Regions from separate parts of the Lysobacter sp. CA199 genome, predicted to be linked through region 2. Evidence: riboswitches for the same ligand, from Rfam matches in the RefSeq annotation. Region 2 holds a riboswitch; the other holds the start of a gene.
The links. Region 2 has a riboswitch for S-adenosylhomocysteine ahead of ACTOWJ_RS13790 (ATP-grasp domain-containing protein). Riboswitches for the same ligand answer to the same signal wherever they lie in the genome.

Region 1 (3,422 bases), on a different contig from region 2:
CAGCGCGCCGCTGGTGGTGTTCACCACCGCCTACGACCAGTACGCGGTGCGCGCGTTCGAATCCAATGCGCTCGATTACCTGGTCAAGCCGGTCGACCCCGCGCGCCTGGCCGAGGCCTTGCAGCGCGCCCGCGCGCGCCTGTCCGAAAGCGCCTGGAGTAACGCCGCGCCGCGCGCCCTGCTCGGCGCGGACGATCAAGTGTTTTTGCGCGATGGCGAGCGCTGCTGGTTCGTCGCCTTGCGTGAGATCAGCCGCATCGTCGTCGACGGCAATTACGTCCGGGTCTGGTTCCGCGGCGAATGCGCCTTGCTCGCGCGCAGCCTGAGCGCACTGGAAGCGCGACTGGACCCGGCGCTGTTCTTCCGCGCCAACCGCAACACCCTGGTGAATCTGCGCGCGATCAAGGCGGTCGATCTGGCGGTCAACGACGGCTTCGAACTGGAACTCAAGGACGGCAGTCGGATCGAAGTCTCGCGGCGGCAGTCGCGGGAGTTGCGCGAGCGGTTGGCGTTGTAGAGAGGTTGTGCGGAGACGGTGTTCGCCTGGTTGGGCTGTGGTCGACGATCGCGGTTGCGCAGTGGTTCGGGTTGGCGCGGTCGCGGCTTGCGCCGCTCCTACAAGAGGCGGTCGTAGCATCGAAGGCAGACTGTAGGAGCGGCGCGAGCCGCGACGCGGTCAATCGGCGGCCGACGCAATGCGAAGTCTTGGTTCTGTGCCCCATCAAACAAAACGGGCGCCCGAAGGCGCCCGTTTTCTTAACCCGCATCGCCCGAAGGCGAACCGATCAGTAGCGGTAATGATCCGGCTTGTACGGACCGTCCACCGACACGCCCAGGTACTTGGCCTGGTCGTCGGTCAGGGTGGTCAGCTTCACCCCGATCTTTTCCAGGTGCAGGCGCGCGACTTCTTCGTCGAGCTTCTTCGGCAGGATGTAGACCTTGGGCTCGTAGCTGTCCTTGTTCGCCCACAGGTCGATCTGCGCGAGGGTCTGGTTGGAGAACGAGTTCGACATCACGAAGCTCGGGTGGCCGGTGGCGCAGCCCAGGTTGACCAAGCGGCCTTCGGCCAGCAGGAAGATCGAGTTGCCGGGCGCGCCGTTGGAAGCGGGGAAGGTGTACTTGTCGACCTGCGGCTTGATGTTGAGGTGCTTGGCGCCGGAAGCGACCAGCGCGTCGACTTGGATCTCGTTGTCGAAGTGGCCGATGTTGCAGACGATCGCCTGATCCTTCATCTGCGACATATGCGCCAGGGTCAGCACGTCCTTGTTGCCGGTGGTGGTGACGTAGATGTCGCCGCGGCCGAGGGTGCTCTCGACAGTGTTGACTTCGAAGCCTTCCATCGCCGCCTGCAGGGCGTTGATCGGGTCGATTTCGGTGACCACGACGCGGGCGCCGTAGGCGCGCAGCGAATGGGCCGAGCCCTTGCCGACGTCGCCGTAACCGCACACGACCGCGACCTTGCCGGCCAGCATCACGTCCATCGCGCGCTTGAGGCCATCGGCCAGCGACTCGCGGCAGCCGTAGAGGTTGTCGAACTTGGACTTGGTGACCGAGTCGTTGACGTTGATCGCCGGGACCAGCAGGCCGCCGGCCTCGGCCAGCTGATACAGACGGTGCACGCCGGTGGTGGTCTCTTCCGAGACGCCCTTCCAATCGCGCACGACGGTGTGCCAGAAGCCCGGACGCTCGGCGTGCACGCGCTTGAGCAGGTTCTTGATCACCTGTTCTTCGTGGTTGCCCGACGGGGTGTTGACCCAGCCGTCGCCGTTTTCGAGCTCATAGCCCTTGTGGATCAGCAGGGTCACGTCGCCGCCGTCGTCGACGACCAACTGCGGGCCCAGGTGCTTGTCCGCGCCGCTGCCCGGGAAGGTCAACGCTTCGAGCGTGCAGTCCCAGTATTCCTCCAGCGATTCGCCCTTCCAGGCGAACACCGGGGTGCCGCTGACGGCGATCGCCGCGGCGGCGTGGTCCTGGGTCGAGAAGATGTTGCACGAGGCCCAGCGCACGTCGGCGCCGAGGTCGCGCAGGGTCTCGATCAGCACCGCGGTCTGGATGGTCATGTGCAGCGAGCCGGTCACGCGCACGCCCTTGAGCGACTGCGCGGCGGCGTACTTCTTGCGGATCGACATCAGGCCCGGCATCTCGTGCTCGGCGATGTCGATTTCCTTGCGGCCCCAGTCGGCCAGGGAAATGTCGGCGACCTTGTAATCGCCTTCGGTCGAGAAGGTTTTGGGTACTGCGTTCATCGGGAGGAGCTCCAGTTCTTTGGGGAGCCGGCGGGAATGCCGGGTCCGGCGAGTCGTTGGACTCAAACCGGGCGCCGTTGCTGCCTACACCTCGCCGAGCCTGGCCGTGGCATACACGGTCGCAGCGCCCCTCGGCGGGCTGAGCGGCCAGTATATCGCGGCGGGTATGGCGGCCGCACGACGGGTGGGGTGGCCAAGCCGCGGGGTGCGGGGGTCGTGGCGGTAGGGTGGGTTCGTGGTTGGCGTGATTTCGCGGTCGCGGCTTGCGCCGCTCCTACAGTCGGACCTCGCGGACTGCACGGCGCCCCTGTAGGAGCGGCGCAGGCCGCGACCGCGCCACTTCGACGACCGCGAACGCCCGCCGGCCCGCGCCGACTGTGGACAGTCGGCCGGCGTCCCGCGACCCGCTGCGACAGTGCCGCCGGGCAGCCCCAATGGCATACGCCGGGCGTCGCCGGGCCGGGCTAAGCTCGGCCCCTGGCGGGCATGCCGAGCGGTATGCGCCGCACCGTCTTTCATTCCACCAGGATCGCATCGCAATGAAATCCAACCCGCGACGTCCCGGCCGCGACGGCCTGTTACCGCCACGCCTGCGCCGCGGCGGCCTGTTGCTGAGCGTGTTGGCGCCCGCTCTGGCCTTGGCGCTGATGCCGCAGGACGCCTCGGCGCGCACCGCCAAGCCCGCCGCCGCGCCCGCGCCGCAGACCCTGGCCGACGGCTACCAACTGCCGCCCAAGGCGCTGCAGGCCATCGCCGACGCGCCGCGCGCGCCGACGCTGTTCCTCAGCCCGCGGCGCGACACCGTGGCGATGGTGCTCACGCCGTCGTTGCCGGGCATCGCGGTGGTCGCGCAGCCCGAACTCAAGCTCGCCGGCCTGCGCATTCATCCGCGCGTGCGCGCGCAGAGCCGCTTCAGCTTCGGCGCCGGCCTGAGCCTGCTCGAGGTGGACAGCGGCAAGCGCCTGGAGATCGAAGGCCTGCCGTCGCCGTTGTCGCTGGCGACCTTGCAGTGGTCGCCCGATCAGCGCTGGATCGCCTTCAACCGCGTCGACGCCGCCAGCGGCGCCAACGAGCTGTGGTTGATCGAACGCGAAACCCGACACGCGCGCAAGCTGGTGTCCGGCCTCAACACCGTCAGCGGCGATGGCTATGCGTGGATGCCCGACAGCCGCCGTC
Region 2 (3,422 bases):
AACTCCAGTTCCATGATCCGGAACACGCCGTCGGCGACCACGCCGTCCACGCGCACATAGGCCTGATCGCGATAGCCCAGTTCGGCCACCGCCTGCAGCGCGCGTCGCGCCGAAGCCAGGATCTGCGGCGTCGGCGCGGTCGGATCGGAGGTGCCGCCGAAATAGGTCTGCACGCGATAGTCGTCGGCGCCGGGTTTCTTGAGCACGGCGTGGCTGTAGACGCCGCCGAAGAACAGCAGCGACCACTCGCCCTGTTCGACGATCTGCGGCATGAACGGCTGCACCAGATAATCGAGTTCGCGCGGCAGCGCCGCCAGTGCCTGTTCGAACGGCGCGCTGCCGATGCAGCCGCGCACCGTATGCCAGGCGCCGCCGCTGACGCTGGGCTTGACCACCACCTCGCCGCTCATCGCGGCCAGCGCCGTCGACAGCTCGCCGCCGCGCGCCAGTACGGTCGGGATGATCGGAACGTCCTGCGCGGCCAGATCCAGCAGATAGCGCTTGTCGCTGTTCCAGATCAGCAACGGCAGCGGATTGACGATGACCGCGCCGAGCGACTCGATGTGCGCATACCAGGCGAGGAACTGGGTGTAGTGCTGGAAATAGTCCCAGGTGCTGCGCACCAGCAGCGCGTCGAACGCGGACCAGTCCACCGACGGATCGTTCCACATGCACGCGGTGGTCTCGATGCCGTGCGCGCGCAGCGCATCGACCAGGCCGGCGTCGTCGGGATCGACCTCGGGATGGACTTTCGAGGTGACCAGCGCGATCGACAGGGCAGGATCGAACCGCAGCGGTTCGGCGGGGTGGGAAGACGCGACCGACCCGAGTCCGCTCGATGCGGTGTCGGGCGACAGGTCGGTGGGAGTTGCGGTATTGGACGCAGGCATGACGCCTCCTTGATCGGGAGGGCGCCCTTGGTCGGCATCGCGGACCGAGCGTGGCGGAGCGTGTGGGCTCCGTCGCAGCACCCCTCGGCCCGGACTGCGCGGCGCCGCGTGGGCGCTTGCGCAACTGGATCGCATCGTATTGACGACGATGCGCGCTTACTGTCCGGCAGCCGCTCGGCGGGTGTCAATACGAACGGCGGTATCGGCGCGCATGGCATGCGAATTCGCGAAAGCTTAGCGTGCCGTTTTTGACGGGCGCAAAAATCTATCGTCGAAAGCGACGCAATGGCTGGCGAGGCGACTGCCCATGCCGTCATTTCCGCGAAGGCGGGCTCTGCTTTATTTCGGCGGAGCCGAACATCCAGAGACTTCAGCGTCGTCCATCCAGTCCGTCATTCCCGCGAAGGCGGGAATCCAGAGACTTCAAACGTTCTCGCACGAAAGGCCCTGGATTCCCGCCTTCGCGGGAATGACGAGCAAAAGCAAAAGCCTTAGGCAAAGCCCCAAAGCAAAGCCTCAAAGCAAACTCTCCCGGCAACGCCCATCAATACCCAGCCGCCTGCCCGTCCTTACGCGACTCGCTCGCCCCGATGTAACCGCCGTTCGGATTGACCATGATCGCCTGATAGCCGCCGTAGGGCCCATGCGCGAACCGCACGCTGTGGCCGCGGCGCATCAGCTCGCGCACGGTTTCGTACGAATAGCCGGTTTCCAGATCCAGCTCGCCGCCGTCGCTCATCACCGTCGCCTGTCCGGCCGGTTCGGTCGAACCGTCGTGCTGGATGCGCGGCGCGTCGCCGGCTTCCTGCAGGTTCATGCCGAAGTCGATCAGATTCATGATGATCTGGGCATGGCCCTGCGGTTGCATCGCGCCGCCCATCACCCCGAACGACAGCCACGGCTTGCCTTTCTTCGTCGCGAAAGCGGGAATGATGGTGTGGAACGGCCGCTTGCCCGGCGCGAAAGAATTGGGATGACCCGGCTTGAGCACGAACTGCTCGCCGCGGTCCTGGAAGATGAAGCCCAGCCCCGGCGGCGCCATGCCGCTGCCCATGCCTCGGTAGTTGGACTGGATCAGCGACACCATCATGCCGTCGGCATCGGCCACGGTCATGTAGATGGTGTCGCCCTGGTCGAGCTGCGCGGGCGTGGCCGGCTGCACTTCCTTGAGCGCCTTGTCCAGCGAGATCAGCTTGCGCCGCTGCGCGGCGTAGTCCTTCGAAATCAGCTTGGCCACCGGCGATTGCTTCTCGAACGCCGGGTCGGCGTACCAGCGCGCGCGGTCGGCGAAGGCGAGCTTCTTGGCTTCGGCGAACAAGTGCACGTGCTCGACGCTGCCGAATCCGTACGACTTCAAGTCGTAGGCTTCCAGCAGATTGAGAATCTGCAGCGCCGCGATGCCCTGGCCGTTGGGCGGAAGTTCCCAAACATCGACGCCGCGGTAGTTGCTGCTGACCGGTTCGACCCACTCGCCCTGGTGCGAGGCCATGTCCTCGTAGCTGAGGAAACCGCCGTTGGCCTTGAAGTAGGCGTCGATGGTGCGGGCGATGTCGCCCTTGTAGAACGCATCGCGCCCGCCCTTGGCGATCTGCTCCAGGGTGTTGGCCAGGTTCGGGTTCTTCCACATCTCGCCGGTGCGCGGTGCGCGTCCGTCGATGGTGAATTGCTCCTTGAAGCCCGGCCATTTCGACAGACGGGGCACCGAGGCGTTCCAGTAATAGGCGATCACCTCGTGCACCGGATGGCCTTCGCGCGCGTAGCGGATCGCCGGCGCCAGGTCCTCGGCGATCGGCTTGCGGCCGAAGCGTTCGTGCAGCGCGAACCAGCCGTCGACCGTGCCGGGCACGGTCACCGGCAGCGGGCCGTGCGGCGGGATTTCCTTGAGCCCGCGTTTTTCGAATTCGGCCAGGGTCAGCGACTTGGGCGAGCGGCCCGAGCCGTTGTAGCCGTAGAGCTTCTTGGTTTTCGGATCCCACACGATCGCGAACAGATCGCCGCCGACGCCGTTGCCGGTGGGTTCCATCAGGCCGAGCGCGGCGTTGGCCGCGATCGCCGCGTCGACCGCGCTGCCGCCGGCCTTCATCACGTCCAGGGCGATCTGGGTGGTCAGCGGGTGCGAGGTCGCGGCGATCGCATGCGGCGCATACACCTCGCTGCGCGTGGCGAACGGCTGGCCGCTGATGCGGTCGGCGGCGTGGGCGGGAGCGGGCAGGGCGCAGGCGCAGGCCAGGGCGAGTGCGAGCGGCGCGAGCAGGGCCGTGCCGCGGCGGGACGCGGTGTGAGGTGATGACATTGCGGGTCTCTCCAGGTCGATCCGCGACGATAGCGCAGGCGCGCGGTCGCCCGCGTAGGCTGAAGGTCGATGCCGGTCAAACATGAATGCGGCTCCCTCGGGTCCGCCCCAGTTGTAGCGCCCGCATACGCCCACGTAGGTTGGCCCCCAAGCGATCGGGGAGTAAGGCGAGATGAACGTCCAGCTGCAGCCGTCCCAGCTTCAACCCAACTGGCAAACCCAGGCCGAGCTGCTGTCGC

Region 1: linked by a shared signal. The riboswitch ahead of ahcY (adenosylhomocysteinase) and the one ahead of ACTOWJ_RS13790 (ATP-grasp domain-containing protein) in region 2 are both predicted to bind S-adenosylhomocysteine.

The regions. Positions count from the first base shown of each region.
Region 1 is NZ_JBQJIL010000010.1:113,788-117,209, reverse strand. It holds gene ACTOWJ_RS19065 (LytR/AlgR family response regulator transcription factor) at 1-517, shown strand, start outside; gene ahcY (adenosylhomocysteinase) at 786-2,246, opposite strand; S-adenosyl-L-homocysteine riboswitch at 2,309-2,385, opposite strand; gene ACTOWJ_RS19055 (prolyl oligopeptidase family serine peptidase) at 2,894-3,422, shown strand, end outside.
Region 2 is NZ_JBQJIL010000007.1:104,420-107,841, forward strand. It holds gene ACTOWJ_RS13790 (ATP-grasp domain-containing protein) at 1-890, opposite strand, end outside; S-adenosyl-L-homocysteine riboswitch at 903-982, opposite strand; gene ggt (gamma-glutamyltransferase) at 1,435-3,183, opposite strand; gene ACTOWJ_RS13800 (hypothetical protein) at 3,356-3,422, shown strand, end outside.